DNA from 2 places in the Streptomyces sp. P9-A4 genome. Region 2 is predicted to be linked to the other one. Evidence: predicted binding sites of a transcription regulator. Region 2 holds the regulator's gene; the other holds the start of a gene.
The links. Region 2 encodes HrcA, which represses chaperone genes, less so after heat shock. Its sites were predicted from a motif close to TTNGCACTCNGNNNNNCNGAGTGCNAA; they were not measured.

Region 1: a site for HrcA is predicted at 6,801-6,827, ahead of groL (chaperonin GroEL). Genes of this name have one in related genera too.

Annotation. Positions count from the first base shown of each region.
Region 1 is NZ_JAZIFY010000001.1:4,161,633-4,176,750, forward strand. Features, by position in the region: gene V4Y03_RS18775 (alpha,alpha-trehalose-phosphate synthase (UDP-forming)) at 1-1,149, opposite strand, end outside; gene V4Y03_RS18780 (DUF7927 domain-containing protein) at 1,232-3,055, opposite strand; gene V4Y03_RS18785 (glucosyl-3-phosphoglycerate synthase) at 3,094-4,035, opposite strand; SAM riboswitch class I at 4,184-4,330, shown strand; gene thrC (threonine synthase) at 4,324-5,634, shown strand; gene V4Y03_RS18795 (MoaD/ThiS family protein) at 5,705-5,980, shown strand; gene V4Y03_RS18800 (cold-shock protein) at 6,420-6,623, shown strand; gene groL (chaperonin GroEL) at 6,992-8,620, shown strand; gene V4Y03_RS18810 (hypothetical protein) at 8,749-10,446, opposite strand; gene V4Y03_RS18815 (hypothetical protein) at 10,436-12,073, opposite strand; gene V4Y03_RS18820 (SRPBCC family protein) at 12,311-12,781, shown strand; gene V4Y03_RS18825 (class I SAM-dependent methyltransferase) at 12,809-13,567, opposite strand; gene V4Y03_RS18830 (transporter substrate-binding domain-containing protein) at 13,807-14,538, opposite strand; partial or broken gene V4Y03_RS18835 (sterol carrier protein domain-containing protein) at 14,784-15,118, shown strand, end outside.
Region 2 is NZ_JAZIFY010000001.1:2,301,825-2,316,942, forward strand. Features, by position in the region: gene V4Y03_RS10375 (adenosine deaminase) at 1-588, opposite strand, end outside; gene V4Y03_RS10380 (ribonuclease Z) at 599-1,501, opposite strand; gene V4Y03_RS10385 (histidine triad nucleotide-binding protein) at 1,518-1,877, opposite strand; gene V4Y03_RS10390 (tetratricopeptide repeat protein) at 1,954-3,048, opposite strand; gene V4Y03_RS10395 (ATP-binding protein) at 3,045-4,340, opposite strand; gene V4Y03_RS10400 (16S rRNA (uracil(1498)-N(3))-methyltransferase) at 4,501-5,244, opposite strand; gene V4Y03_RS10405 (nitronate monooxygenase) at 5,241-6,323, opposite strand; gene dnaJ (molecular chaperone DnaJ) at 6,785-7,921, opposite strand; gene hrcA (heat-inducible transcriptional repressor HrcA) at 7,922-8,941, opposite strand; gene V4Y03_RS10420 (MBL fold metallo-hydrolase) at 9,090-9,818, shown strand; gene V4Y03_RS10425 (DUF3097 domain-containing protein) at 9,829-10,635, shown strand; gene V4Y03_RS10430 (peptidoglycan-binding domain-containing protein) at 10,756-11,130, shown strand; gene hemW (radical SAM family heme chaperone HemW) at 11,214-12,446, opposite strand; gene V4Y03_RS10440 (AMP-dependent synthetase/ligase) at 12,570-14,444, opposite strand; gene lepA (translation elongation factor 4) at 14,643-15,118, opposite strand, start outside.

The DNA of each region.
Region 1 (15,118 bases), 1.9 Mb from region 2:
CACCAGGGCCACGTCCGCGAGGCGGTACGCCGCCAGGGAGCGGGGGAAGTCGTCCTTGACCGAGACCAGGACCGGCTGCCAGGTCGTCGTGCCGAACTCCGCGTTGATCTCGTCCGCCAGCTCCCTCACCGCCTCCGTGTAGGCGCGGTACGACTCCAGGTCCTGGCGGGAGGGGTAGGCCGAGGCCAGGTGGACGACCCGGTCATGCCATTCGGGATGGACGGTGAGGAGTTCGCGGTAGGCGTGCAGGCCTCGCAGGATGTTCTTCGAGAGTTCCGTGCGGTCGACTCGGACGATGGTCTTCCGGTCGCCGGTCTCCGCACGGAGGCGGGCCAGTTTCTCGTCCACCTCCGGGCGGTGCGCGAGCGCCCGCAGCTCCTCGCCGTCGACGCCGAGCGGGTACGCCCGCACCCGGGTGTGCCGCTTCGGGCCGCCCCGCCGCCGGTGCTCCACGCCGTGCCAGGGGTCATCGCTCCGCCGGACGCCCCGCGCCGTCCCGTCCGCGCCGTCGACGGACGCGCAGTCGATGAAGGACGACGCCCATCCCCAGGTGTGGAAGCCCAGCTCGTCCGCGCCGAGCATCCCCCACAGCAGCTCCTCACGCACGTCCTGCGGCAGCATCCGCAGGTACTCCGGGGACGCCCACGGCGTGTGCGTGAAATGGGAGATCCGCAGGTCCGGGCGGAGGGCGCGGAGCTGCCCCGGGACCAGCGCCAGGTGGTAGTCCTGCACCAGGACCGCCGCGCCCTCGTCCGCCTCCGCCGCCAGCGCCTCCGCGAAGGCGCGGTTGTAGTCCCGGTAGGACTCCCAGCGGCGCCGGAACTCCGCGTCGAAGACCGGCTCGCGCGGGATGTCGTACAGATGGTGGTGGAGGAACCACAGCACCGAGTTCGCGATGCCGTTGTACGCGTCCGCGTACACCTCCGGGTCGATGTCCAGCATCCGTACGCCCGGCTCCCCGGCCCCCCGCCGGACGGCCTCCCGGTCGCCCTCGCCGAGCGCCGCGCACACCCACAGGCTGTCCTGGGACGACACGGCGCTCAGGCCGGAGACCAGGCCGCCGCCGCCCCTGCGGGCGTCGAGCGAGCCGCCGTCGCCGAGGGCGTACGAGACGGGGCCCCGGTTGGATGCCACGAGCACAGAAGCCATGGGGCGAACCTAGCCCGTCTCGTAAACGCTCAAACGTACGTATACGAGACTGGCTGATCCGGCCACCCAGCGTGGTCGTGCGTCAGTCGCGTCGGCCTCGCATCGCCGCTCTCGCCACCACGCCCGTCGCCGCCAGCGCCAGGCCCAGTGCGCCGAGCAGCCACAGTCGCTCGCCGTTGCCGCCCGTCTCGGCCATCAGGCCACTGCGGTTTCCGTGCGGGCCGGGGGCCGGGGGAGCGGGGGAGGACGGCTCGTCGGTCACCGGCGGCTTGGGGTCGTCGGTCGGGGTCGGGGTGGGGTCGGGGGCCGTCGGGGTCGGGGTCGGGTCCACCGGGGTGGGCGTCGGGGTGGGTGTCGGGGGCGGCGTCGGGGTCGGCTTCGGCCTGTCGATCTCCGGGGCCACCGCGCACGACGGGTCCTCGCTGCCTTCGCCGCAGTTCGAGCGGGGTGTCTCGACCACCACGCTGTTGCGGAGCTTCCCGTCCCCGGCCGGCGGGTTCTTGATCTTCACCGAGTAGGTGACGGTCGCCGTCTTCCCGGCCGGGATGGTCCCGGTGTACGAGATCCTCGGCTTCCTGTACGTCGCCGCGCCCGGGCCCGTCGTCCGTACGTCCCCGTTGTAGTCGGCGTCGTCGAGGTTCCCGGTGAGGTCGTCGCCGAACGTGGCGTTCGGGTAGTCGAGCGGGCTGATGTTCTTCGCGGTGATCGTGTACGTGAGCGTGTCGCCCGGCTTCACCGTGCGCGGGCTCGCCGTCCTGGTGATCTCCAGGTCGGGGACCGGTACGGAGAGGGCGAGACCGGACGGCACATAGGTGTCGCCGCTGGTGGAGAAGGTCAGACCGGCCGAGGTCGCGCCCGGCGGGACCGCGCCGGCCGGGACGTCGAAAACCTTGGTGTCGATGCTCAGGTTGTTGGTCGTCCTGGGGTCGACGGCGCCGTCGTCCTCGCTGACGAAGAAGTTGTTGGTGTTGCCCGTGCGGGCCTCGGTGACGTTCTTGCCGTCGACGAGGAACGTGTCGCCGGGGGTGTTCCAGTCGCCCTCGTACGCCGTCACGCTCGCCCGTACCGTGCCGGGGCCCCGGCGGAAGCCGTCCACGGTGATCGTGGTCGCGGGGGAGGCCGGGCGCTGGAGGACGTGGCCGCCGTACACGTGGACCATCCGGCGCTCGGGCGCCTTGACCGGGTCCGGGCCGGGGAACCTGTGGACCACCGTCAGGGACCAGCCCGCCACGCAGCCCTTGCCGTTGGGCGCCCAGACGTTCCCGACCGCGATCCGCGCGTCCGTCCCCGAGACGCCCGCGAAGGCGGCGGTCACGTCCGACTCGCCTGTGTAGTAGTGCGGCCCGTCGGTGTCCTCCGGGTCCGCGACCATGCTGTCGATCGAGACCGGGACCGCCGGACCCGAACCGACCCTGATCACCGGGGCGGTCGTCGTCGGGTCGCCGGGGGAGCGTCCGACGTCCGCGCCGGAGATGTCGCAACGCTTCAGCCGGGCACCGCTCGGACCCTTGTACGTGCCGTCGTTGCCGCCCCAGAAGAGCCGGGCGTACGCCACCTCGGCGCCCGCCGGGATCTGGACATGGCCGGTGCTGGAGCCGTATCCGCCCCCGGTTCCCGCCGTGTCGACCCGCTCCATCACGAAGGTGTTGTTGTTGTCCGGGCCCTGGCCGCCCGCCGCCGTCGCGCAGCGCGCCGCCATGTCCGCGGGGGCGGCCGGACAGCCCATGACCGTGTTGCCGAGCGTCGCGAAGTCGCCGTACAGCGACGCGTCGTACCGCTTGCCGAAGGGCTCGACCACGTCCGCGGCGGCCGGTCCCGCCGCCGTGAACGCGAGCGAGCCCGCCGCCAGTCCGATCAGTCCGGCCGCCGCGAGCACCCTGCCCGAGTGATGTTGTCTGAAGCGCATAAAAGGGCAATGTATGCAAAACGGATCATAGTGGGGCGTTACGCCACGCGACGGTGCGCGTACTCCGCGATTTCGGCCATCGGCGGCCGCTCCTCCGTGTCCACCGCGTACGTCCGCGGCTCGAAGCCCTTCTCGCCCCGCTCGAACTGGGTCAGCCGCGGCCGCACCAGATGACCCCGCGAGAGCCGCAGCTGCGCCGTCCGGTAGATCGCCGCCGCCATCCGGCCCAGCGCCTGCCCGTCCTGGTGCCGGTGCCTGCGCACCCCCACGTCCACCTGGGCGAGCGCGTCCAGACCCGCCGTGTGCAGGGCGTCCACGAGCAGCGCCAGCTCCACTCCGTAACCGACCGGGAACGGCAGCCGTTCGAGCAACGAGCGGCGCGCCGCGTACTCGCCGCCCAGCGGCTGTACGAAACCGGCCAGCTGCGGCCAGTGGAGGTTCAGCAGCGGGCGCGCCACCAGCTCCGTCACCCGGCCACCCTGGCCTGGGGCGTCACCCAGGGGACGGTCGTACATCGCCTTCACGAAGTCCACCTCCGGGTCCGTGAGCAGCGGGCCCACGATCCCCGTCACGAAGTCCGCGGAGAAGTCCCGCAGATCCGCGTCCACGAAGCAGACGACATCCCCGCTCGTCACCATCAGTGACCGCCACAGGACCTCGCCCTTGCCCGGCACCGCCGGTATCCGGGGGAGGATCGCGTCCCGCGCCACCACCCGCGCGCCGGCCGCCGCCGCGACCTCCGCCGTCCGGTCCGTGGAACCCGAGTCGATCACCACCAGCTCGTCGACCAGCGGCACGGCCTCCGTCATCAGCTCGCGGCGGATCACGGCGACGATCTCGCCGACCGTCGCCTCCTCGTTCAGCGCGGGCAGGACGACGCTGACCCTCGTGTTCCGCTTGGCCGCGAGGATTCGCTCCAGCGGCCGGTCCGCCACGGACCAGGACCGCCGGTCCAGCCAGCGCTCCACCTCTTCCAGCACGTGATCTCCATCTCGCGGTTCGGACGGCCGGTCCGGGCGTCCGGGCCTTCGGTTACAGTCTTGAACAACGCGGATCCCCGATGCACGTCGGGGTGCCGACCGCGTCGGAGCGCAGGAACGAAGTCCATCGCGCTTCACAATCGAATACCGCTCATCCAGAGGGGCAGAGGGAAACGGCCCGTTGAAGCCCCGGCAACCCTCCAGTCGGTTCGTCTCGTCCTCCAGCGAGGTCCCCGGCTAGGGAAGGTGCCAAATCCGTCTCATGGCGAAAAATTCGTCATGGGAAAGATGAGGAGAAAGGGCCTCGCCTCCATGGCTGTTCAGACTGTCACCCCCGCCACTTCGGTCGACCTCGGTCCCGCGTCCGGGCTTTCCTGCCGTGAATGCGGTGAAGTGTTCGCACTCGGCCCGATTTTCGCCTGCGAGCTGTGTTTCGGACCGCTCGAAGTCGCGTACGACCTCCCCCTCGGTGACCCCGAGGCGCTGCGCAAGCAGATCGAGGCCGGCCCCGCCAACATCTGGCGCTACGCCCCCCTGCTGCCCGTCCCCGCCGACGTCGCCGACAAGCCCAACCTGAACCCGGGCTGGACCAAGCTCGTCCAGGCCGACAACCTCGCCCGCGAGATCGGCGTCGCCCCCGGCAAGCTGTTCGTCAAGGACGACTCCGGCAACCCGACCCACTCCTTCAAGGACCGGGTCGTCGCCCAGGCCATCGAGGCCGCCCGCGCCTTCGGCTTCACCACCCTCTCCTGCTCCTCCACCGGCAACCTGGCCGGCGCCGTCGGCGCCGCCGCCGCCCGCGCCGGTTTCCGCTCCTGCGTGTTCATCCCGCACGACCTGGAGCAGGGCAAGGTCGTCATGGCCGGTGTCTACGGCGGTGACCTGGTCGCCATCGAGGGCAACTACGACGACGTCAACCGCTTCTGCTCGGAGCTCATCGGCGACCCGCTCGGCGAGGGCTGGGGCTTCGTCAACGTCAACCTCCGCCCGTACTACGGCGAGGGCTCCAAGACGCTGGCGTACGAGATCTGCGAGCAGCTCGGCTGGGTCATCCCCGACCAGCTGGTCATCCCGATCGCCTCGGGATCCCAGCTCACGAAGATCGACAAGGGCCTCCAGGAGCTCATCAAGCTGGGCCTCGTCGAGGACAAGCCGTACAAGATCTTCGGTGCCCAGGCCGAGGGCTGCTCCCCGGTGTCGGTGGCCTTCAAGGCGGGCCAGGACGTCGTACGGCCCCAGAAGCCGAACACGATCGCCAAGTCGCTCGCGATCGGCAACCCGGCCGACGGCCCGTACGTCCTCGACATCGCCCGCCGGACCGGCGGCGCCGTGGAGGACGTGAACGACGAGCAGGTCGTGGACGCGATCCGGCTGCTCGCCCAGACCGAGGGCATCTTCGCGGAGACCGCGGGCGGCGTGACCGTCGGTGTCACCAGGAAGCTCGTCGAGGCGGGGCTGATCGACCCGGACCTCACCACCGTCGTCCTCAACACCGGCGACGGACTCAAGACCCTGGACGCGGTGGCCGACACCTCTCAGGCGACCGTCACCATCCGCCCGAGCCTGGAAGCGTTCCGCGACGCCGGCCTGGCGCTCTGAGCCGGCCCGCCCCGAGCCGGCCCGCAGGGTGCCGGCCCGCTTTCCTGGCCCACTGAAAGGTTACGAAGACATGGCCGTGAACGTCCGCATCCCCACCATCCTCCGCACCTACACGGGCGGTCGGTCCGAGGTCCAGGCCGAGGGCACGACCCTCGCCGAGGTCATCGCGGACCTGGAGAAGAACCACACGGGCATCGCCGCCCGCGTCCTGGACGACCAGGGCAAGCTGCGCCGCTTCGTCAACGTCTACGTGAACGACGACGACGTGCGCTTCGAGCAGGGCCTGGAGACGGCCACCCCGGCCGGCGCGGGCGTCTCGATCATCCCGGCCGTCGCCGGCGGCTGACCGTCGGGCGCAGTGCCGGCGGCTGTCGAGTCGTCACTCCCGCATCATCGCTTGTCCTGTCTTTCTTGAATTGCCCCTTCCGCGTCTATAAGCGGAAGGGGCAATTCTGCATGGTTGAGCACGGTAGAGTTGGGGAAGCCCCCTCCGCTGCTCATGCCGGATGCATATGAGAATGCGTCCCTGTGCGTCAGGAAGCAGCCAAAGTACCTGCGCGTTGTGTACGTTCTGCGCGTTTTGCCGGGCCCGACTTGCCCCGTAACTCCAGGGATTATCCCCAATTCCCCTTTCCGGTGCGCCCAGAATTCTCGCTCGAATGACCTGTTGCAGAGGGCAGTTGGGCAGATACATTCAGCGGCGGTCGACGCGTTCCGGCGCAGGGTCTGACCCGGGTCCGCGAAGTGCGGGTCCCGCGCAAGGGCCAGTAATAGGGGAGTTAGGCATGGCTCAGGGCACCGTCAAATGGTTCAACGCGGAGAAGGGCTACGGCTTCATCGCGGTAGACGGTGGTGCGGATGTTTTCGTCCACTACAGCGCGATCCAGATGGATGGCTACCGCAGTCTCGAAGAGGGCCAGCGGGTCGAGTTCGAGATCTCGCAGGGCCAGAAGGGTCCGCAGGCGGACATGGTCAAGCTCGCCGTCTGAGCGCGGCGCGATCGGCCAACGACGCAACGCCGTCGAGGGGTCCGCATCCCTGAGGGGATGCGGACCCCTCGTGCATTCCCGCACGAGGGGCCGCGCGACCGGCGGATACGGGCCCCGCAGCGCCTTCCCGCACGCCCCCGTACGCCCCGCCCGTCACGTCCCGATCGTCGAGAGTCGCTTGCACTCTCCTATGCCGAGTGCTAATCATTGGCGTTAGCACTCGGAAGGTGAGAGTGCTTACGAGGATCGGGCAGATGAGGCCCGCGGCCAGGTGGGGCAAGGAACCACCGGGTACGCAGGCCGTCCGTCGCGGGCGTCGGCGCGGTCCTGGAGCGTTATCCACCCCATGTCCGGGAGGACCACTTCACATGGCCAAGATCATCGCGTTCGACGAGGAGGCCCGGCGCGGTCTCGAGCGCGGCATGAACCAGCTCGCTGACGCCGTCAAGGTCACCCTCGGCCCGAAGGGCCGCAACGTCGTCCTCGAGAAGAAGTGGGGCGCCCCCACGATCACCAACGATGGTGTCTCCATCGCCAAGGAGATCGAGCTCGAGGACCCGTACGAGAAGATCGGCGCCGAGCTGGTCAAGGAAGTCGCCAAGAAGACGGACGACGTCGCCGGCGACGGTACGACCACCGCCACCGTTCTCGCCCAGGCGCTCGTCCGCGAGGGCCTCCGCAACGTTGCCGCGGGTGCCAACCCGATGGCCCTCAAGCGCGGTATCGAGAAGGCCGTCGAGGCCGTCTCGGGCGCCCTGCTCGAGCAGGCGAAGGATGTCGAGACCAAGGAGCAGATCGCTTCGACGGCCTCCATCTCCGCCGCCGACACCCAGATCGGCGAGCTCATCGCCGAGGCGATGGACAAGGTCGGCAAGGAAGGCGTCATCACCGTCGAGGAGTCCCAGACCTTCGGTCTGGAGCTTGAGCTCACCGAGGGCATGCGCTTCGACAAGGGCTACATCTCGGCGTACTTCGCCACCGACATGGAGCGCATGGAGTCGTCGCTCGACGACCCGTACCTCCTCATCGTCAACTCCAAGATCTCCTCGGTGAAGGACCTCCTCCCGCTCCTGGAGAAGGTCATGCAGTCGGGCAAGCCGCTGCTGATCATCGCCGAGGACGTCGAGGGCGAGGCCCTGTCGACCCTGGTCGTCAACAAGATCCGCGGCACCTTCAAGTCCGTCGCGGTCAAGGCCCCGGGCTTCGGCGACCGCCGCAAGGCGATGCTGAACGACATCGCCATCCTCACCGGCGGCACGGTCATCTCCGAGGAGGTCGGCCTGAAGCTGGAGAACGCGGGCCTCGACCTGCTGGGCCGCGCCCGCAAGGTCGTCATCACCAAGGACGAGACCACCATCGTCGACGGTGCCGGTGACAGCGAGCAGGTCGCCGGTCGCGTGAACCAGATCCGCGCCGAGATCGAGAACAGCGACTCGGACTACGACCGCGAGAAGCTGCAGGAGCGCCTGGCGAAGCTCGCCGGCGGTGTTGCGGTCATCAAGGCCGGTGCCGCGACCGAGGTCGAGCTCAAGGAGCGCAAGCACCGCATCGAGGACGCCGTTCGCAACGCGAAGGCGGCCGTCGAGGAGGGCATCGTCGCCGGTGGCGGCGTGGCTCTGCTCCAGGCCTCCTCGGTCTTCGAGAAGCTCGAGGCCGACCTCGCGGGCGACGAGGCCACGGGCGCGAACATCGTGAAGCTGGCCCTTGAGGCCCCGCTGAAGCAGATCGCGATCAACGCCGGCCTCGAGGGCGGCGTCGTGGCGGAGAAGGTCCGCAACCTGCCCGTCGGCCACGGCCTGAACGCCGCGACCAACGAGTACGTCGACCTCATCGCCGAGGGCATCATCGACCCGGCGAAGGTCACGCGCTCCGCGCTGCAGAACGCCGCGTCGATCGCCGCGCTGTTCCTCACCACCGAGGCCGTCATCGCCGACAAGCCGGAGAAGGCGTCCGCGCCGGCCGGCGGCGGCATGCCGGGCGGTGACATGGACTTCTGATCCTCCGGGATCGGTGGTTCATCGCTGAACGCGCGAGCCGAAGCGAAGAAGAACGGACCGAGGGCGGCACCCCCAGCTGGGGGTGCCGCCCTCGGGCGTTGTACGGAGCCAGGTCTTACGGGAACGGCTCAGCGCACGTCGACGAAGTCGGCCCACGGGGCCGCCGAGTGGAAGTGCGTGGAGTCGCCCCAGTACCGGATGCGCCAGCTGCCGTCGGCGGAGGCCTTCGCCTTCAGCGAGACCCAGCCGTTGGCGGCCGAGCGGCCGGTGGCGACCTGACGCCAGGTCGTCGAACCCTTCGCCTGGAACTGCAGGGCCACGGGTGCGTTCCCGAACGCCCGCCACACGCCGTTCGTGTAGTGCTGGAGCGTGCCCGTCGTGTAGACGTTCGCGCCCTTGCGGACCGGTTCGGGCCCGGCGTTCATGCCGACGACCCGGACCGGGGTCCGGACCAGCCGGAACACACGGCTGCTGGACTCCGCGTAGGCGTCGCTGGTCAGGTGCCGGACGCGGAAGTAGCCGCCGCCGCTGTTCGCGGCGAGCGCGAACGTCGACCAGTACGCGGCGTACGCCTGCGCACTGGCGATCTTCCGCCAGCCGGTCTTCCCGTCGGCGGACTGCTCCAGCTGGAGGTACTGGCTGGGCACGGAGGAGCGCGAACCCGGCACGTACCGGGGGCGGAAGACGCCGCCCACCGTGACCCGGCCGTCGGCGGACAGCCCGCCGGTCAGCAGGTCGATACGGGTCTCCCACGGAATCGCGACCACACCGGAGACCTGGTCGAACCGCAGATACGGATCGGCGGACCGCACCGACCAGTAGTCCCCGTAGTCCGCGAGGCCCGAGGCGGCGATCAGACGCGCGGAGAAGCGCCCGTCCGCGTCGGTGTGCACGGTCGTGCCGTACGGGGCGTTGTCCGTGTACACCCCGAGGGTCACCATGAGCGCCTGGTCCGCGACCGGGGCGTTCCCGGCGGCCGGGTCGGTGACGCGGCCGCTGACGGTCACGGCCTCGCCGCTGAGCGCCCGCTTCTTGTCGGCGGCGGCGGTGACCTTCACCTCCCGGCCCTTGAGGTCGTACGCCCGGCGGTACTCGTACGCCGAGCCGTGCACCTCGGCGCTGTCCTCGGTGTACGAGGCCTCGAAGGTGGCGTACTCGTCGGCCACCGGCAGCGGGCCGCCGGTGAACACGCCGCTGTCGCCGGTGACCGCCGTGACGGCGGAGCCCGGTGTCCGGACCGTCGGCGTGACGGTGACCGTACGGCCGGGCAGCGGCACCAGGTCCCCGGAGCCGGGCTGGACGCCGACGAGCGTGCCCGTCGGGCGGGCGTTGCGGTCGTCCCAGGCGGGGATGCCGATGCCGAAGGAGTCCAGCCGGGGCAGCAGCCGGAAGTCCAGCGTCCCGGCGTCGGTGCGGGTGAAGGTGTTGCCGAGCGAGTCGGTGGCCGTGACGTCGATCGCGTACCTGCCAAGGGCCGGGATGGTCCCGCCGTCCTCGGTGAGGCGCAGCGCGGCCTCGGACGGCACCAGGAACCGCCCGGCGGTCATCGGGTCCCAGGGGTTCCCCGGGGCCAGGGCGGGGATCTCGGCGAGGACGGTGTCGCCCTGCCGGACCCGGGCCGACACCGCGGTGACCTTGGCCTGCGGGGCGTCGGTCCAGGCCGCGACCCGGAACGTGCCGCGCTGGACGTCGTCGGTGAGGGCGGGGCCGATCCCGATCGGGGTCGGGGCGGCCGGTGCCTCGTCGGCGAGGGCGGGCAGGGTGGCGGCGGAGAGGACGGCGGCGGTGAGCAGCGCGGTCAGGGAGAGCCGGAGGTCAGCGCGCATCGATGTACCTCACGGTGGTCTCGCTGTAGAAGTAGCCCGCCGGCGGCTGGAGGACCATGGCCCAGGAGCCGTCCGCGTAGGCGGTGGCGCGGTAGCTGAAGTTGCCGCTGGTGTTGGTGGTGACGCTCTTGGTGACCCAGTACCAGTTGGGGTCGCCCTTGGGCTTGAAGAGCAGCGTCAGCTTCGCGCCGGGGAACGGCTTCCAGACGCCGTTGAGCTTGCGCTGCACCGTGCCGGAGACCGTCATCTTGCCGTTCACCACGGGCCGGGTGGGGCTGATGGAGAAGGCGGAGAAGCGGGTCTCGTTGCGGGCGAGGCGGATGACCGCGGCGGCCTTGGCGACGAACTGGTCCGTCTCCGGGTGGACCACCCGGTAGCGGGCGTCGGTGTAGCCCCAGGCGGAGAGGGTGTAGTTGCAGTAGTAGTCGGTCGCGCCGGAGCGCAGGGTGCCCCAGGTGCGCCCGCCGTCACGGGAGTACTGGAGGACGACCGGCTGCGGCGTGTCGCAGTAGGGCGAGGAGCCGACGGCGATCCTGCCGGTCGCGGTGACCTTGCCGTACGCGTCGAGAGTGATCTTGTACGGGGTGAACGAGAACTGCTGCGGGACCGCGATGTCGTTCTTGTCGTACGGGCGGACCGTCCCCGCGATGTACGGCGAGGGCCGCAGCGAGGTGTAGACGGCCGCGGTCGAGTAGTACGGGCGCGCGAGGAACGAGAAGGTGCCGTCCGCCGCGCTGCTGATCCCGCCGAGCACGTTCACCGCGGTGTCGTCGTAACCGGGCTGGACGCCGGTGGCGATGACGGGCACGCCCGGGAAGGGCTTCCAGCCGGCCGGGGTCAGCCGCTCCACCCGTCCGGTGACCCGGACGTCGGTCGAGGCGAGGACGCGGTGCTTGCTCACGTCCGAGCTGATCCGGTACTTGAGGGTCGCGTCCGCGGCCAGGTACGGCACGGTGGCGGCGTTGTCCGGGTCGAGGCCGGGCGCCGTCTCGACGACCCTGGCCGTACCGCCCTGGATGCTTCCGTTCGGCGTGACCGGCAGCGAGAAGCCGCCGTCGGCGCCGGCGACGGCGACCGCGCTGATCGTCCGCGAGGAGCGGGTGCCCTCGACGGGCAGGGTGACCAGCACCTTGGTGCCCTCGGGGGCGGCGGTGCGCTCACCGGTGGCCGGGTTCCACAGGGTGGTGGTGCCGGTCAGCACGGCCCCGCGGTGGTCCCAGTCGGTCGAGGAGCGGTCGAACGCCAGCTTCCCGACGCCGATGTGCGTCCGGTGGCCGTAGGTGCCGGTCCACTGCTTGGTGGTCTCGCCGGCGAGCCGGTAGTCGACCCTGACCGGGTAGTCCCCCAGGGCGGTTCCCTCGGGGAGAGTGATCGGCGCCCTGGTCGTCACCCAGCTGCCCTTCGGGATCACCTCCTCCGTGGAGGCGAGGACCGGGGCGTCGGCGGCGGTGGAGGCCAGCACGCTGACCTTCACCCAGAGCGCGCCGCTCGGGAGGGTGACGGTGTAGCGGCCGTCGTCCTCGGTGGTGCCCTGGACGGACGTCCAGTCCGCGTGAGCGGCAGGGGCGTGGATGACGGCGGGCGCGATGACGCCCGCCGAGAGAGCGAAAACGGCTGCGGCACGCACGAGGGCGTGCGGAAGCCTGCGCGTAGAGCGCGGCAAAGGGGACCCCCCACAGGTCGTGATGGCGGCGTCGCCCTGATCGGGGAGGCCGCGTGGCAGCACTGTAGCGCTGACTTGTTGAACATGTTCACTTGGTTTACGGGGAGCGCCGGGGTGATCCTGGAATGACTGGATCCGTGCGCGCCCGGATTCATGCGCGGCTGGACGCGTGTGCGGCCGGACCGATGAAGGGAACGGGCCATGGTCACCCTCCTGACGACGCCTGCCGACCGGGAGCTGGTCGTCACCCGCACCTTCGACGCCCCGCCGGCCCGGGTGTGGGAGGCGTGGACGGGCCCGGAGCACGTACGGGAGTGGTACGGGGCGTCCGCCCTGACCACGACGGTCGTCGACATCGACCTGCGGGTCGGCGGCGCCTGGCGCTGGGGCCAGACCGCCCCTGACGGCCAGGAGTTCGTCTTCTCCGGCACGTACGAGGACGTCGTCCCGTCCGAACGCCTCGACTACACCGAGACCTTCGAACAGATGCCGGACGCGGCCCCGGTCCACGTCACCCTCACCTTCGACGCGACCCCCGACGGGGGCACAGCCCTGACCAGCACGTCCTTCTGGCCCTCGAACGAGATCCGCGACCAGGCGCTGGAGGCGGGGATGGAAGCGGGGGTACGGGAGCAGTACGACCGGCTGGCGGAGTATCTGGGGTCGATGTGAGGGGGCGAGGTGCCCTCTGAGAGGTGGCTACCGGCGGTGGAAGAGGGCCGCCCAGAGGAAGGGTTCACCGAACGCGGGGGAGTCGGCGGGTTCGTCGCGCATGCGGCGGACCTCGATCTCCGTCAGGTCGGCGAAGAGCGCGCGAAGGGACGTGTCCGTGTACGCGAGTCCGCCTTCGAGCGTTCCCCGGCGGTAGAGCTCCGCGTCCGGGGCCTCCGAGCCCATCCCGCCCTCCCCGGCCGCGAACGCGGTCAGTGAGAAGTGGCCGCCGGGCGCGAGGGCGCGGTCCAGGAACGCGAGGTAGCTGATCCGGCGGTGCGGCGGCAGGTGGTGGAAGCAGCCGGAGTCATGGATCAGGTCGTACGGGCCGTCGAGGGCGGTGCCGGGCGCGAAGGCGTCGCCGCGGACGAACCGGATCCCGGTCTCCCCGGCGTCCCGGGCCCGTTCCTCCGCCCAGCGGATCGCGGTGGGGGAGAGGTCGACGGCGTCCACCACGTATCCGAGCGAGGCGAGGTAGAGACTGTTCCGTCCGGGCCCGCACCCCAGATCGAGGGCTCGGCGGCCGGTGGTGGCGGGGGTCGGCAGGGTGCCCTGCCCGACGTACGACACCAGGCTCTCGTCCGGCTTCGTGACGAAGAACGGGACGGGCTTGTCGCGGTCGGCGTAGAAGCCGTCCCACCAGTCCGCCCCACCCTCCGTCCACCGGTCGGCGCCGGGCGCGAAGAGCCCGTCGAGCAGGCGAAGGACGTCGTCGACCGTGCGGATGTCACGGTTGTTCAGATCCATGGGGATCCCCCTTCCGAGTCGCCTCAAGGGTAGGGAGAGGAGGGGGAAAAGCCCAGGTCAGGGCAGGTGTGGGGGGAGGGTGGGGGTGGGCTGCGCGGGTCACGGGACGCATCGGGGGAGGGGGGTGAGGGCCAGAGGGCGGAACCCGTACGGGAGGCCTCGTAGGGGTGTCCTCAGGCCCGGGAAAGGGGGTTCACGGGGTGCGCCGGGGGCGGGTTTCCGGGTGGACGCCGGGACCGTCAGGCCGGTGGGGCGAGCAGGCCCGTGTCCTGGCCCGCGCGGCGGAGCGAGTCCGTGACGAAGCCGTTCGCCTTGAGCTCCTCGACGGTGTCGCGGAGGAAGGCGACGGTCTCCGGGGAACGGCCGACCGTCGTCCCGACCGCCTGCCGGATCTCCATGAACCGGCCCTCGATCAGACGGACTTCGGGATGCGCGGCGGCGTACGAGGTCATCGGCTGCCGAATGCCGGCGCCCACCTCCAGACCCTCGTCCCGGAAGGTGTCGACGCCCTCCTCCCCGCGGACGACCGTCGCGTGCGCGAGGGACCGGGACAGGAACAGGTCGTACGCGGAACCCTGCTTGACCCCGATCCGGACGCCCGGGGCGTCGACCTCGGCGACGGAGGCGAGGCCGGAGTCGCGGGGAACGGCGTACACGCCCTCGATGACGACGTACGGGGCGGTGAACGCCACCTCCGTCTCCCGCGCCGGGTCCACGGCCAGGAAGCAGAGGTCGGCCCGGCCGCCCGCCATCGCCTCGAACGACTTCCGCGCCGCGTCGAAGCACAGCAGCTCCACGGGTACGCCGAGCCGCGCACCGATCTCCCGCGCCAGATCGACGGTGATCCCGGAGGGTGTCTCGGGGGTGCCCTGAGCGAGCACGGGATTCCCGAGGTTGACGGAGGCCCGGAGGACGCCGGTGGGGGCGAGGTCGGCGGCGACGGGGTTCGTGGTGGGGCTCGCGGTCGTCATGGGGAGCGAGTCTAGGCAGCCGCCCCGGCGAGCCCGGCACTCGCAGCCGTACCGCGAACCCCGGCGGGACGGAGTCCGTCGAGCAGGCGGCTCGTCGGCGGTGAGCCGGATCGCGCCGTGCGCCTCGGCCCTCGGCGGGCTACTGCCCCTCCGCGTAATTCAGTTGACCTTGTCTCCCGGTCGCACTGCACTGTGGCCGGGCACCGCACGTCGTCGTGTCCGCGCCCCACCTCGACGCCCGCCCCGTCGAGGTGCTCCGTCGTGCCGACTGCGGCGAGATCCTGGAAGCGGTCTACGACCGGTACCGTCGCGCCCAGCCCGGCGCGCTGTCCCGGCCGCGCCGCTGGTGGGACCTGGGTGCCGGGGAGCCCCCGGTCTCCTCGGCGCCGCGTTACGTCGCCGTCCACCGTGACGCCGACGGCGTCCCCGACGGGTACGCCAGCTACTCGCGCGGCGATTCCGACGCCCTCACCGTCGACGAGATCATCACCACCGACGACGCCGTCTTCACCGCCCTGGCCCGGTTCCTGCTCGGGCACGACCTGGTCGCCGAGGTCGTGTTCAGGCACGTCCCGCCCGA
Region 2 (15,118 bases):
CTCGCCCGCGTGGGCGACCTTGCGCAGCCCGAGCGCCCCGGCGGCCTCGTACACCTCGCGGAACTTCGCCGGCGGATGACCGACCTCCGCCGAGTCCAGGCCGACGCCGGTGATCCGGTCCAGATACGGCTTCGCGGCCTCCAGGGTCGCGAGGGCCGACTCGGCCGACTCGTCGCGCAGGAAGCACATGATGAGCCGGGTGGAGACCCCGTACCGCTCCTCGGAGCGGGCGAGGGAGGCGCTCAGGCCCTCGATCACGGTGCCGATCGGGACGCCGCGGGCGGTGTGCGCCTGCGGGTCGAAGAAGATCTCGGCGTGCCGGACGCCCTGGGCGGCGGCCCGCTCCAGATAGGCGTCGGCGAGTTCGGTGAAGTCCTCGGCGGTGCGCAGGACCGCCATCAGTCCGTAGTACAGGTCCAGGAAGGACTGGAGGTCGTCGAAGCGGTACGCCTCGCGCAGGGCGGCGGTGTCCGCGTACGGCAGGGTGACGCCGTTGCGCGCGGCGAGCGCGAAGGCCAGCTCGGGTTCGAGGGTGCCTTCGATGTGGAGGTGCAGTTCGGCCTTGGGAAGGCCCACCGGGAGGTGCATGGGTGGTGCTCTATCTCTTCGGTACGGGGACCCTCATGAGGTCCTTGGCAATGCTCAGTTCGCCGTCGAACCCGGCCGCCCGCGCCTGGCGCTCGAACTCCTCCGGGTCGGAGTAGCGCTGCGAGAAGTGGGTCAGGACGAGATGCCGTACGCCCGCGTCCCGGGCGACGGCGGCGGCCTGTCCGGCCGTCAGATGGCCGTGGTCGGTGGCGAGCCGGACGTCCTCGTCGAGGAAGGTCGACTCGATGACGAGCATGTCGGCGCCCTCCGCGAGGGCGTGCACGCCGTCGCAGAGGCGGGTGTCCATGACGAAGGCGAAGCGCTGTCCGCGCCGGACCTCGCTGACCTCGTCGAGGGTCACCCCGGCCAGGACGCCGTCGCGCTGGATCCGGCCCACGTCGGGGCCCTTGATGCCGTGCGCGGCGAGCCGCTCGGGCAGGATGCGGCGCCCGTCGGGTTCGGTGAGCCGGTAGCCGTAGGACTCGACGGGGTGCGAGAGCCGGGCCGCGTCGAGCGTGTACGCGTCGGTGACGGCGAGCGGCCCGTCGGCGGTGACCGGCGCCTCGGTCAGCCGCACGGTCTCGCGGTAGGCCGTGGCGTACCGCAGCCGCTCGAAGAAGTGCTGCCCGCCGGCCGGGTAGTGCGCGGTGACCGGGTGCGGGACCTGGTCGAGGTTGATCCGCTGGATCACCCCGGCGAGGCCCAGCGAGTGGTCGCCGTGGAAGTGCGTGACGCAGATCCGGTCGATGTCGTGGGCGGCGACCCCGGCCCGCAGCATCTGCCGCTGGGTGCCCTCGCCGGGATCGAAGAGGATGCCCTGTCCGTCCCAGCGCAGCAGATAGCCGTTGTGGTTGCGGTGCCGGGTCGGGACCTGGCTGGCGGTCCCGAGCACGACCAGTTCGCGTACGGACACGTGCGCGCGTCCCGCTCTAGCCGGGGGGCCAGTTGAGGCCGCGGCCGCCCAGCACGTGCGCGTGGGCGTGGAAGACGGTCTGGCCCGCTCCGGCGCCGGTGTTGAACACGATCCGGAAACCGCTGTCGTCGACGCCGTCCTGCGCCGCGACCACGCCGGCCTCGCGCAGTATGTCGGCGGCGACGGTCGGCGCGGCGGCGGCCAGGGAGGCCGCGTCCGGGTAGTGGAGGCGCGGGATCACCAGGACGTGGGTGGGCGCCTGCGGGTTGATGTCGCGGAACGCGACGGTCGTCTCGGTCTCCCGCACGAGCGTCGCGGGCACGTCACCCGCCACGATCTTGCAGAACAGGCAGTCGCCCTGCGGCTCTCCGGCCATGGCCCGGTCCTCCTCGACTCCGTCGGTCAGTACACGCGCATGCTATCGGCCGCCTCCGACACCACCGCGTCCCCGGTCAGTCCTTGGGCGCGCGCCGGTTCAGCGCCGAGCGGCTCACCCAGTACGTGATGATCACGGCCCAGAACAGCGGGGTTCCGAGTCCGCCGACCACACCCGTGCCCAACGACCACAGGGCCATGGACACCACCGAGTAGAGCCCGAGCAGGCCCACGGCGGTGGCCATCGCGATCACCGGCCGGCAGGAGCGCGCCACCAGGAACAGCGGGCGGCGCAGCCGGGGCGGCACCCGGCGGCCCATCCACAGCACCCAGCCGCCCCAGGCGCCGACGAGCACGACCGCCCCGGTCACCAGGGGCACGACCGCCTCCGCGCCGGTCGCCCCGCTCCGGACGGCGGCGGCGCCGAACGTCGAGGCGATGAAGCCGAGCAGGGCCACCCAGCGGGCCCCGGCGACCGTGTTCCAGGCCATGGCCTCCAGGTTGTAGCGGGCCTTGCGGTCCTGGAGGTCGAGCGCGGCGGAGGCGACGAAGCCTTCGGCGGCCTGGGTCCAGGCCCCGCGCCGGAACCAGCGGCGCCGCAGCCGCAGCAGCGACAGGTTGTTGTGGGCCTCGCTGCTCTGCGGGTTGAGCCGCAGCGTCGTCTCGTACGCCCGCTGCGCGGTGGCGTGGTCGCCCCGGCGCTGGGCGGTGAGCCCCACCAGGAAATGGGCCGCGTCCTCCTCGGGGCCGAGGTTCACGGCGGTCCGCGCCGCCTCGTACGCGGCGACGGTACGCGCGGGCGTGCGCGCGTGCTCCGCGAACTGGGCGAGGGCGGTGCCGAGGGCATAGTGGCTGCCCCAGAACTGCGGGGCGAGCTCCACGGCGTGCCGGGCGGAGGCCTCCGCCTCCGGGAAGCGGCGCAGGCCCAGCAGGATCTGCACCCGCATCAGCCAGCCCATGAGCAGCTCGGGTTCGGCGCGCAGCGCCCGGTCCACGGCGTCCAGGGCGGCCGGGTGGTCCTCGGCCCGGTGGTGGCAGCGGGCGAGCAGGACGAGCGCCTCGGCGTCCTCCGGTTCGGTCGCCAGGTGCTGGGCGACGAGCTCCCCGGCCTGCGCGTACCGCCCGGTGTCGTAGAGGGCCTCGGCGCGCCGGAGCGCGGTCGGGGCGGTCACAGCTTGCGCTTCCGCTTGAGGTGGGCGAGGAGGTCGTCGTACAGGCCGCCCTCGTTGGCGAACATGGCGACGTTCCGGGCGGCGGCGAACCACGGCTCCGTGGACGGCTTGATCTGCTTGGCCGCGCCGAGCAGGTCCTTGGTGGAGATGAGGCGTACGGAGCCGCTGCGGGCGGAGTCCAGGAGGGCGGCCTCGGCGGCCGTCTCGCAGACGTGCGCGAGGTCGGCGCCGGAGAAGTCCTCGGTTGCCTTGACGAGCTTGCCGAGGTCGACGGCCTCGATGGGACGCTCGCGCAGGTGGTAGCGGAGGATCGACTCGCGGGCGGTGGCGTCCGGCGGCAGCACCAGCAGGGTGCGGTCGAGGCGGCCGGGGCGGCGCAGGGCGATGTCCACGTCCCAGGGGACGTTGGTGGCGGCGAGCACGAAGACGCCCTCGTTGCCGGCGCCGCTCGCGATGCCGTCCAGTTCGGTGAGGAGCTGGTTCACGACGTTGCGCAGGCCGCTGTGGTGGGAGCGGGAGCGCTTGGCGCCGAGGGCGTCCAGCTCGTCGAGGAAGACCACGCAGGGGGCCTGGCGGCGGGCGGTCTCGAAGATGTCGTGGATGTTCTTCTCGGAGGCCCCGATCCACATGTCGAGGACGTCGGAGAGCGAGACGGTGAGGAAGTTCGCGCCGAGCTCGCCCGCGACGGCCCGTGCGATGAACGTCTTGCCGCAGCCGGGCGGCCCGTAGAGGAGCAGGCCGCCGCGGAGCGACTTGCCGTACAGCTTGCGGAGTTCGGGGTTGCGCATGGGAGCGAGGAAGGCGGCTTCGAGCCGGTCCTTGACCTCCTCCATCCCGCCGACGTCGGCGAGGCGCACGGAGCCGGGCGCGTCGACGTCCCAGGCGGCGGCGTCCCCGGCGGCCCCCTCGCCGTCGGCGGCCTGCGGGTCCTCCAGGAACCGGGGCCCGACGACGTCCTGGACCTGCTGCTCGGCGGCGGCCCAGTCGAAGGCGGGGGGCTGGGCAGTGGACGCTTCCGGCTGTACGGGCGGGATCGCCGGCGCCTCAGGCCGTACGGGCGCTTCGGGGGCGGGCGCCGGGGCCGGCGGCATCCCCATCGCCCGCATCATCAGCGCGCGGGCGTCCGCGTCCCCCGGCGCGTGCTGGAGGGCGACGGCCGCCTCCGCGACGGCCTCGTCGGCGCGCCCCTCCGCGAGGAGGAGTTCGGCGAAGTGGAGGCGCAGGGGTACGTCACCGGGGGCGGCGGCCACAGCGGCGCGCAGACTGCGGATCAGGGGGGACTCGTCGGCCATGCGGGCCAGCCTAGGGAGCCGCCGGGGGCGGCCGTCCACCGGGTTCCGTACGTACGCGCCACCGTGGGTTCGTACGGAGCGCCACCGGGTCCGGCGCCGCCGGATCGCCCACGCGCCGCCGGGTCCGGTGCCGCCCCGGCCCCGCCCCGGCCCGCGTCCGCTAGCTCCAGCGTCCCGTGCGTCCCAGGACCAGTGCCGTCGCCGCCGTGCCGGCCGTGGAGGTGCGCAGCACGCTGCGGCCCAGCCGGTACGGGCGCGCCCCGGCCGCCTCGAAGACGGCCAGCTCCTCCGGGGAGACGCCCCCCTCGGGGCCGACGATCAGCACGACCGAGCCCTTCGCGGGGAGTTCGGCGGTGGCGAGCGCCCCGCTGGGGTGGTCGCGGTCCTCGTGCAGGACGGCCGCGAAGTCGGCCTCCGCCAGGAAGGCGGCGACCTGCTTGGTGGTCATCACCTCGGTGACCTCGGGGAACCGGGAGCGGCGCGACTGCTTGCCTGCCTCGCGCGCGGTGGACCGCCACTTGGCGAGCGCCTTGAGGCCCCGGTCGCCCTTCCACTGGGTGATGCAGCGGGAGGCGGCCCACGGAACGATCGCGTCCACCCCGGTCTCCGTCATGGTCTCGACGGCGAGTTCGCCCCGGTCGCCCTTGGGCAGCGCCTGGACGACGGTGATCCGGGGCTCCTCCTCGGGGTCCTCGTGGACCTCGTCGACCCGCACGGTGAGCTGGTCCTTGCCCTCGGCGGTCAGCACCACGCACGCCGCCCAGCGGCCCCGGCCGTCGGCGAGGACCAGTTCCTCGCCCTCCCGCAGCCGTTTCACGGAGACGGCGTGCCGCCCCTCGGGGCCGTCCAGGAGGAAGCTCCCGGCGCCGGGAACGGCGTCGACGACGAAGACGGGTGCGGTCATGAGGCGCTCCTGTGGGCCTGGCCGGAGAGGGCGGTGTCGAGTTCGGCGGCCAGCACCTCGACCAGCCGCCCGGCGGGGAGTTCGCGGGCGAGCCGGTGGCCCTGGCCGGCCCACAGGGCCATGCCCTGGGCGTCGCCGGCGGCTGCGGCGGCCTTGCGGAGCGGGGCGGTGAGGTGGTGGATCTCGGGGTAGGCGGCGGGGGCGTACGGCCCGTGCTCGCGCAGGAACCGGTTGACGAGGCCGCGCGCCGGGCGTCCGGTGAAGGCCCGGGTGAACGCGGTCCGGGTGAACAGCGGGTCGGTCAGGGCCCGCTTGTGGAGCGGGTGGGCGCCGGACTCGGGGCAGCAGAGGAACGCCGTGCCGAGCTGGGCGGCGTCGGCCCCGGCCGCGAGGACGGCGGCGATCTGCGCGCCCCGCATGATCCCGCCGGTCGCGAGGATCGGCAGGGCGACACTCTCGCGGACCTGGGTGAGGAGGGTGAGCAGCCCGGTGCCGGGGGCGTCGTCGTCGGCCGGTTCGTCGCGGAAGGTGCCCTGGTGTCCGCCGGCCTCGGTGCCCTGCACGCAGACGGCGTCGGCCCCGGCGAGCTGCGCGGCGAGGGCCTCCTCGGCGGAGGTGACGGTGACGATCGTGTACGTGCCGGCGCGGGCGAAGGCGGCGAGGGCCTCGGGCGTGGGGCAGCCGAAGGTGAAGGAGACGACGGGGACCGGGTCCTCCAGGAGGATGGCCAGTTTGCCGTCGTAGCCGTCGTCGCGGCTGTCGTCGGTCTCGCCGAGCGGGGTGTCGTACCAGGTGGCCTCGCCGGCGAGCTGGTGGCGGTAGACCTCGACGGCGGCCGGGTCGGCGGGCCGCCCGGACTGCGGCAGGAAGAGGTTGACGCCGAAGGGCCGCGAGGTGAGCGCGCGCACCTGCTTGATCTCCTGGTACATGCCTCCGGCGGTCTTGTACCCGCCGGCCAGGAAGCCGAGCGCCCCGGCCTCGCAGACGGCTCCGACGAGCTCGGGGCTGGAGCCGCCACCCGCCATGGGGGCCTGCACGATCGGAAACCGAGAGAGATCGTTCAGTGCGGTGGTGGACATATGGGCATCGTGTCATGACCCCGCTCGGGCGCCGAATCCGTACGTCGCTCGTACGTCAGGTGCGGGGCCGGTGCGCCACGGCGCCACACGTACGTCGGGTACGGGAAAGGGGCGGCCCGTGTGATCACGGCACCGCCCCTTCGTCCGTACGGGCCCTACCGCCCGTTGAACGCATCCTTCAAACGCGAGAACAAGCCCTGCTGCCCCGGCTGACTGTGTCTGCCCGGAGGACGACCCCCGGACCCCCAGCAGAGCGCCTACCGCCCGTTGAACGCATCCTTCAAACGCGAGAACAAACCCTGCTGCCCCGGCTGACTGTGTCTGCCCGGAGGACGACCCCCGGACCCCCAGCAGAGCGCCTACCGCCCGTTGAACGCATCCTTCAAACGCGAGAACAAACCCTGCTGCCCCGGCTGACTGTGTCTGCCCGGAGGACGACCCCCGGACCCCCAGCAGAGCGCCTACCGCCCGTTGAACGCATCCTTCAAACGCGAGAACAAACCCTGCTGCCCCGGCTGGAACTGGCCGGTGGGCCGCTCCTCGCCGCGCAGCTTGGCCAGTTCGCGCAGGAGGCGCTCCTGCTCCGCGTCCAGCTTGCCCGGCGTCTGCACCTCGACGTGCACGATCAGGTCGCCCCGGCCGTTGCCCCGCAGATGGGTGACGCCCCGGCCGTGCAGCGGGATCGACTGACCGGACTGGGTGCCCGGACGGACGTCGATCTCCTCAAGGCCGTCGAGGGTCTGGAGCTGCACCTTGGTGCCGAGCGCCGCCGCCGTCATCGGGAGGGTGACCGTGCAGTGCAGGTCGTCGCCACGCCGCTGGAAGGTCTCGTGCGGCGTCTCGTGGATCTCGACGTACAGGTCGCCGGCGGGGCCGCCGCCGGGGCCGACCTCGCCCTCGCCCGCGAGCTGGATCCGGGTGCCGTTGTCGACACCGGCCGGGATCTTGACGGTGAGGGTGCGGCGGGAGCGGACCCGGCCGTCGCCCGCGCACTCGGGGCACGGGGTCGGGACGACGGTGCCGAAGCCCTGGCACTGCGGGCAGGGCCGCGAGGTCATGACCTGGCCCAGGAAGGACCGGGTGACCTGGGAGACCTCGCCACGACCGCGGCACATGTCACAGGTCTGCGCGGAGGTGCCGGGTGCGGCGCCCTCGCCCGAGCAGGTCGTACAGACGACCGCCGTGTCGACCTGGATGTCCTTGGTGGTGCCGAAGGCCGCCTCGTTGAGGTCGATCTCCAGACGGATCATGGCGTCCTGGCCGCGGCGGGTCCGCGAGCGCGGTCCGCGCTGCGAGGCCGTGCCGAAGAAGGCGTCCATGATGTCGGAGAAGTTGCCGAAGCCACCGGCCCCGAAGCCGCCCGCGCCGCCTCCGCCGGAGGCCGAGAGGGGGTCGCCGCCCAGGTCGTAGACCTGCTTCTTCTGCGGGTCCGAGAGGACCTCGTAGGCGGCGTTGATCTCCTTGAAGCGTTCCTGCGTCTTCGGATCGGGATTGACGTCCGGGTGCAGCTCGCGGGCGAGCCTCCGGAACGCCTTCTTGATCTCGTCCTGGGAAGCGTCGCGGCGCACGCCGAGTACGGCGTAGTAGTCCGTGGCCACTTACGACTCCGCCAGGATCTGTCCGACGTAACGTGCCACTGCGCGTACCGCTCCCATCGTTCCGGGGTAGTCCATGCGGGTCGGTCCGACCACGCCGAGTTTGGCGACTGCCTCGCCGCCCGAACCGTAGCCGACCGAGACGACGGACGTGGAGCTCAGCCCCTCGTGGGCGTTCTCGTGCCCGATGCGTACGGTCATGCCCGATTCCTTGGCCTCGCCCAGCAGCTTGAGGAGCACGACCTGCTCCTCGAGAGCTTCCAGGACGGGCCTGATCATCAGGGGAAAGTCGGGGCCGAAGCGGGTGAGATTGGAGGTGCCTCCGATCATCAGCCGCTCCTCGTGCTCCTCGACCAGGGTTTCGAGGAGGGTCGCGAGCACGGTCGAGACCGTGGCGCGGTCCTCGAGCTCCTCGAAGGACTCGGGGAGGTCCTGCACCAGCTGCGGCACGTCGGCGAACCGGCGACCGACGACCCGGCTGTTGAGCCGGGCCCGCAGGTCGGCGAGCGAGGTCTCGCCGAAGGGCGCGGGGCAGTCGACGACCCGCTGCTCGACACGTCCGGTGTCCGTGATGAGCACGAGCATCAGGCGGGCCGGGGCCAGCGAGAGCAGTTCCACGTGCCGGACGGTCGAACGCGTCAGCGAGGGGTACTGGACGACGGCGACCTGACGGGTCAGCTGCGCGAGCAGCCGGACCGTGCGCCCGACGACGTCGTCCAGGTCGACGGCTCCGTCGAGGAAGTTGTGGATGGCCCGCCGCTCGGGCGTCGACAGCGGCTTGACGCCGGCGAGCCGGTCGACGAAGAGCCGGTAGCCCTTGTCGGTCGGGATCCGGCCGGCGCTGGTGTGGGGCTGGGCGATGAACCCCTCCTCCTCCAGCACCGCCATGTCGTTGCGCACGGTGGCGGGTGACACGCCGAGCTTGTGGCGCTCGGTGAGCGCCTTGGAGCCGACGGGCTCCTCCGTCCCGACGTAGTCCTGGACGATGGCGCGCAGGACCTCGAGTCTGCGTTCGCTGAGCATCGTGCGCACCTCCAGCTGTCGTCGTCGTTCCGGTTGCTCCGCTTTTGGCACTCGACCTGTCCGAGTGCCAGCGATCCCCCGGTCAGTGTACGGCGGCGGGCGTCGCTCCTGGCAAGGTGGCGACGCCCCCACCGGTTAGCGTCGCCCCATGGACGTGGATTGGGAAGCGTACGGATGGGAGCGGCTCGCGGACGGGGTGGGCCGGCGGCGGCTGCCCGGCTGGGACGCCACGGTCGGACTGGTCCTGGGCGAGCGGGCGGTGCTGCTGTACGACACGGGCTCCTCGCTCGCGGAGGGCGCCGAGCTGCGGACGCAGATCGCGGGCCTCACGGGCGGCCGGAGAGTGACACACATCGCACTGAGCCACCCCCATTTCGACCATGTCTTCGGCACGGCGGCCTTCGCCGGGGCGGAGGTCTTCGGCGCGGTGGGTTCGGACGAGCTGATGGGCCGGGTGCGGGACCGGGAGGCGCTGGGCGAGGACGCGGTACGGCAGGGGGTCGGCGAGGCGGCGGCAGCGGAGGCGGTGGACTCCCTGGTGGCCCCGCGGCACACCGTCTCCGGCGAATGGACGCTCGACCTGGGCGGCCGGCAGGTCCTCCTGGCGAACGTCAGCCCCGGCCACACCGGCCACGACCTGGTGCTCCTGGTGCCCGGGGAGCGGGAGGTGGTCTTCTGCGGCGATCTGGTGGAGGAGTCGGGCGAGCCGCAGGCGGGCCCGGACGCGGTCCCGTCCCGCTGGCCGGACGCGCTGGACCGGCTGCTGCGGCTCGGCGGCGAGGACGCGGTGTACGTGCCGGGGCACGGGGCGGTGGTGGACGCCACGTTCGTACGGACCCAGCGCGGTGAACTGGCAACGCGCTTCGCGGTGTCGTAGCGTCCACCGAATGCGCAGCTACGACCCGGACCTGACGCCCTCGTGGAAGAAGCCGAAGCCCGTCCCGGAGATCCCGGCCGACCGCGATCTGGTCGTGGAGGAGGTCTCCACGGGCTTCTGCGGGGCGGTGATCCGCTGCGAGGCGGGCACGGTGACCCTGGAGGACCGCTTCGGCAAGCACCGGGTGTTCCCGCTGGAACCGCGCGGCTTCCTCCTGGAGGGCCGGGTGGTGACCCTGGTCCGCCCGTCCTCGTCGGCGCCGGTGCGCCCGTCCCGTACGGCCTCCGGCTCGGTGGCCGTCCCGGCGGCGCGGGCGCGGGTGGCGCGGGCGGGCCGGATCTACGTCGAGGGCCGCCACGACGCGGAGCTCGTCGAGCGGGTCTGGGGCGACGACCTGCGCGTCGAGGGCGTGGTCGTGGAGTACCTGGAGGGCGTCGACGACCTGCCGTCGATCGTCGCGGAGTTCGGCCCGGCGCCGGACGCCCGCCTCGGTGTCCTCGTCGACCACCTCGTCCCGGGCTCGAAGGAGTCGCGGATCGCCGCCCGGGTGACCTCTCCGGACGTGCTCGTCGTCGGCCACCCGTACATCGACGTCTGGGAGGCCGTGAAGCCCTCCTCGCTCGGCATCCCGGCCTGGCCCGCGGTCCCGCGCGGCCAGGACTGGAAGACCGGCGTGTGCCGGGCCCTCGGCTGGCCCTCGGACAACACCGGCGCGGTCTGGCAGGCGATCCTCAAGCGCGTGGAGTCCTACAAGGACCTGGAGCCGGAGCTGCTCGGCCGGGTGGAGGAGCTGATCGACTTCGTGACGGCGCCGTAGGAGCGCCGTCCCGGGACGGTGCGCCCGTTGTCCCGGGACAACGGAGCCGTGCCGGGACGCACGGGTCCGTGCCAGCGTGGCGGAACGATCACTCGCACCACCACGCCCCTGGAGGAAACCGTGTTCTCCCGCCCCGTGTTCAAGAGAGCGGCGCTGCTGACCTCGTCCGTCGCCGTCGCCGTGGTGAGCCTCGCCGGCACCGCGAGCGCCGCCCCCTCCGCCCCGTACGTCTCGTACGGAGACCAGGGCGACGGTGTGCGGTGCGTGCAGGCGGCCGTGAACTGGTCCCACACCTCGTCGGCACGGCTGGAGGAGGACGGCATCTGGGGCGATCGGACACAGTCCGGCGTGCTGGACTTCCAGCGCGCGAAGCTGGGCAGCTCCCAGGCGGACGGCGTCGTCGGCCCCGACACGGGCGACAAGATGCTGGCGGTCCTGGGCCAGAACCCGGCGATGTACGAGTTCTGCTACGACGTGCTGCCCTCCCACTACTGACCGGCCCGCGCCGCCCTGCCCCTGGCCATGTCACCGGGGCGGGGCTGGGCGGGTCGTCGGGAAAGGGGCGGAAAAGACAGGCCCTAGTCCACGAGGTCCCGCACCACCGCGTCGGCGAGCAGCCGGCCCCGCAGGGTCAGGACCGCGCGCCCGGCCTCGTAGGGCCCGGGGTCGAGGAGCCCGTCGGTGAGCGCCTTGCGGGAGGCGGCGAGGCCCGCGGGCTTGAGCAGCGAAAGCTCCACGCCCTCCTTGAGCCGCAGTTCGAGCAGCACCCGCTCGACCCGCCGGTCCTCCTCGGAGAGCAGTTCCCGGCCCGCGCCGGGCGACTTCCCGCCGGCCAGCGCGGCCGCGTACGCCCCGGGATGCTTCACGTTCCACCAGCGCACGCCGCCCACGTGGCTGTGCGCGCCCGGTCCGGCGCCCCACCAGTCGGCGCCGCGCCAGTACAGCTCGTTGTGGAGGCAGCGGCCGGCCTCCGAGGTGGCCCAGTTGGACACCTCGTACCACTCGAATCCGGCTCCGGAGAGGACGTCCTCGGCGATCAGGTACCGGTCGGCGTGGACGTCGTCGTCGGTCATCGGCACCTCGCCGCGCCGGATGCGGCGGGCCAGCTGTGTCCCCTCCTCGACGATCAGCGCGTAGGCGCTGACGTGGTCGGGCCCGGCGCCGATGGCGGCGTCGAGGGAGGCCCGCCAGTCGTCGTCGGACTCGCCGGGGGTGCCGTAGATCAGGTCGAGGTTGACGTGCTCGAACCCGGCGGCCCGCGCCTCCGCGACGCACGCCTCGGGGCGTCCGGGGGTGTGCGTCCGGTCGAGGATCTTGAGGACGTGCTGCCTGGCGCTCTGCATGCCGAAGGAGATCCGGTTGAAGCCGCCCTCCCGCAGCTCCGCCAGATAGGCCGGGTTCACGGACTCGGGATTGGCCTCGGTCGTCACCTCGGCGTCGTCCGCCAGCCCGAACTCGTCCCGGACGGCCCCCAGCATCCGTACGAGGTCACCGGCGGCGAGCAGCGTGGGCGTACCGCCGCCGACGAACACGGTCCGCACGGGCCTGGGGTCGTCGCCGAGCACCTTCCGGGCCAGCCGGATCTCCTCGGCGACCTGCTCGGCGTAGTTGTCCCGGGAGGCGAGCACCCCGCCGGTGCCGCGCAGCTCGCTCGCGGTGTAGGTGTTGAAGTCGCAGTACCCGCAGCGGGTCGCGCAGTACGGCACGTGCAGGTAGAACCCGAGCGGCCGCTCCCCCGCCCCTTCGAGGGCGTGCGGGGGCAGCGCCCCGTCGTCGGGCACGGACTCACCATCGGGCAGTACGGAAGGCATGAGCCCCATTGTCCCGTACTGCCCGGGGTGAACGCCCTGCCCTGTGGACAACCTGTCCACAGGGCAGCGCTCAGGACACGCACGCGCCGGTCAGGACTCCCGGCGACCCCGCGTCTGCTGCGGTCAGGACTCCCGCGACCCCGCGTACATGTCGTCGATGAGGCCCTTATACTCCCGCTCCACCACCGGACGCTTCAGCTTCAGCGACGGCGTGAGCTCGCCGTGCTCGATGTCGAGGTCGCGCGGCAGCAGACGGAACTTCTTGATCGTCTGCCAGCGCTGGAGGCCCTCGTTGAGGCGGTCGACATAGCCCTGGACCATCGTCACGGTCTGCGGCGCGGCGACGACGTCGGCGTACGACCTGCCCGCGAGGCCGTGCTCGGCGGCCCAGCCGAGCAGGGTGGGCTCGTCGAGGGAGATGAGCGCGGTGCAGAAGTTCCGGTCGGCGCCGTGGACGAGGATGTTCGAGACGAACGGGCAGACGGCCTTGAACTGGCCCTCGACCTCGGCCGGCGCGATGTACTTGCCGCCGGAGGTCTTGATCAGGTCCTTCTTGCGGTCGGTGATCCGCAGGTAGCCGTCGGGGGACAGCTCGCCGATGTCGCCGGTGTGGAACCAGCCGTCGGACTCCAGGACCTCGGTCGTCTTCTCGGGCAGGCCGTGGTAGCCCTCCATGACGCCGGGACCGCGCAGCAGCACCTCGCCGTCGTCCGCGATCCGGACCTCGGTGCCGGGGAGCGGCTTGCCGACGGTGCCGGTGCGGTAGGCCTCGCCCGGGTTGACGAAGGAGGCGGCGGAGGTCTCGGTGAGGCCGTAGCCCTCCAGGATGTGGATGCCCGCGCCGGCGAAGAAGTAGCCGATGTCGGGGGCGAGCGCGGCGGAGCCGGAGATGCAGGCGCGCAGGTTGCCGCCGAAGGCCTCACGGATCTTGGCGTAGACGAGCGCGTCGGCGACCTTGTGCTTGGCGGTGAGGCCGAAGGGCGCGGAGGCGGTGCCGGTGCGGCGGAAGTTGTCCTGGGTGGCCTTGGCGTACTCGCGGGCGACCTCGGCGGCCCACTGGAAGATCTTGTACTTGGCGCCGCCCCCGGCGCGGGCCTTGGCGGCGACGCCGTTGTAGACCTTCTCGAAGATGCGGGGCACGGCGGCCATGTAGGTCGGCTGGACCACCGGCAGGTTCTCGATGATCTTGTCGACGCGGCCGTCGACGGCGGTGACGTGCCCGACCTCGATCTGGCCGGAGGTGAGGACCTTGCCGAAGACGTGCGCGAGCGGCAGCCACAGGTACTGCACATCGGCCTGGGTGACGAGGCCGGTGGCGGCGATGGCCTTGGCCATGTACGACCAGTTGTCGTGCGGGAGGCGGACACCCTTGGGGCGGCCGGTGGTGCCCGAGGTGTAGATGAGGGTGGCGAGTTGCGTGGAGGTGATCGCCGCGACCCGCTCCTTGACGGCCTCGGGGTGCTTCTCCAGATAGGCCTTGCCGCGTGCCTCCAGCTCGGCGAGCGAGATCACCCATTCGCCGTCGCTCTCCACTCCGGTGGTGTCGATGACGACCACATGGCGGAGGTTCGGCAGGTCGGCGCGGCGCTCGACGGCCTTCGCGAGCTGGGCCGCGTCCTCGGCGATCAGGACCTTCGACTCGGAGTCCGAGAGGATGAACGCCGACTCCTCGGCGTTGGTCTGCGGGTAGACCGTGGTGGTCGCGGCGCCCGCGCACATCACACCGAGGTCGGCGAGGATCCACTCGACGCGGGTGGAGGAGGCGAGGGCGACCCGCTCCTCGGACTCCACGCCGAGGTCGACGAGGCCGGCGGCGATCGCGTAGACCCGCTCGGCGGCCTGACCCCAGCTGAGCGACTTCCAGTCGTCCGGGCCCGCACCGGCGGCGGGCGTCGGGTAGCGGTAGGCCTCCGCATCCGGGGTCCGCTCGACGCGCTCAAGGAAGAGGGTCGCCACGGAGGGCGGCCGGTTCTCGATCTGGGTCTGTGTGTCGCTCACGACGTCCTCCGGGCGGCGGCGGTGCCTTCTGGTGGTTCGTAACTAACTGGCGAGTAACCTTCGAGCCGGGATCAGAGTAAAGGGCCGGGGACCGGCGCGTAAGGGTCTGCAGGGTGCCGCTTGATAACGAACGGGCCCACGCGCCCGTGGCACGTGGACCCGTTGTCCGCACAGGGCAGCCGGTGCGGCGGCCTGGGGCTACTTCTTCTTGCCGGAGGACTCGTCGCTCGACAGGACGGCGATGAAGGCCTCCTGCGGCACCTCCACGGAGCCGACCATCTTCATGCGCTTCTTGCCTTCCTTCTGCTTCTCCAGCAGCTTCCGCTTACGGGAGATGTCACCGCCGTAGCACTTGGCGAGGACGTCCTTCCGGATGGCGCGGATGGTCTCGCGGGCGATGACCCGGGAGCCGATGGCGGCCTGGATCGGCACCTCGAAGGCCTGCCGCGGGATGAGTTCGCGCAGCTTGGCGACGAGGCGCACGCCGTATGCGTAGGCGGCGTCCTTGTGGGTGACGGCGGAGAAGGCGTCGACCTTGTCGCCGTGCAGCAGGATGTCGACCTTGACCAGGCTGGAGGCCTGCTCGCCGGTGGGCTCGTAGTCGAGCGAGGCGTAACCGCGCGTCTTGGACTTCAGCTGGTCGAAGAAGTCGAAGACGATCTCCGCGAGGGGCA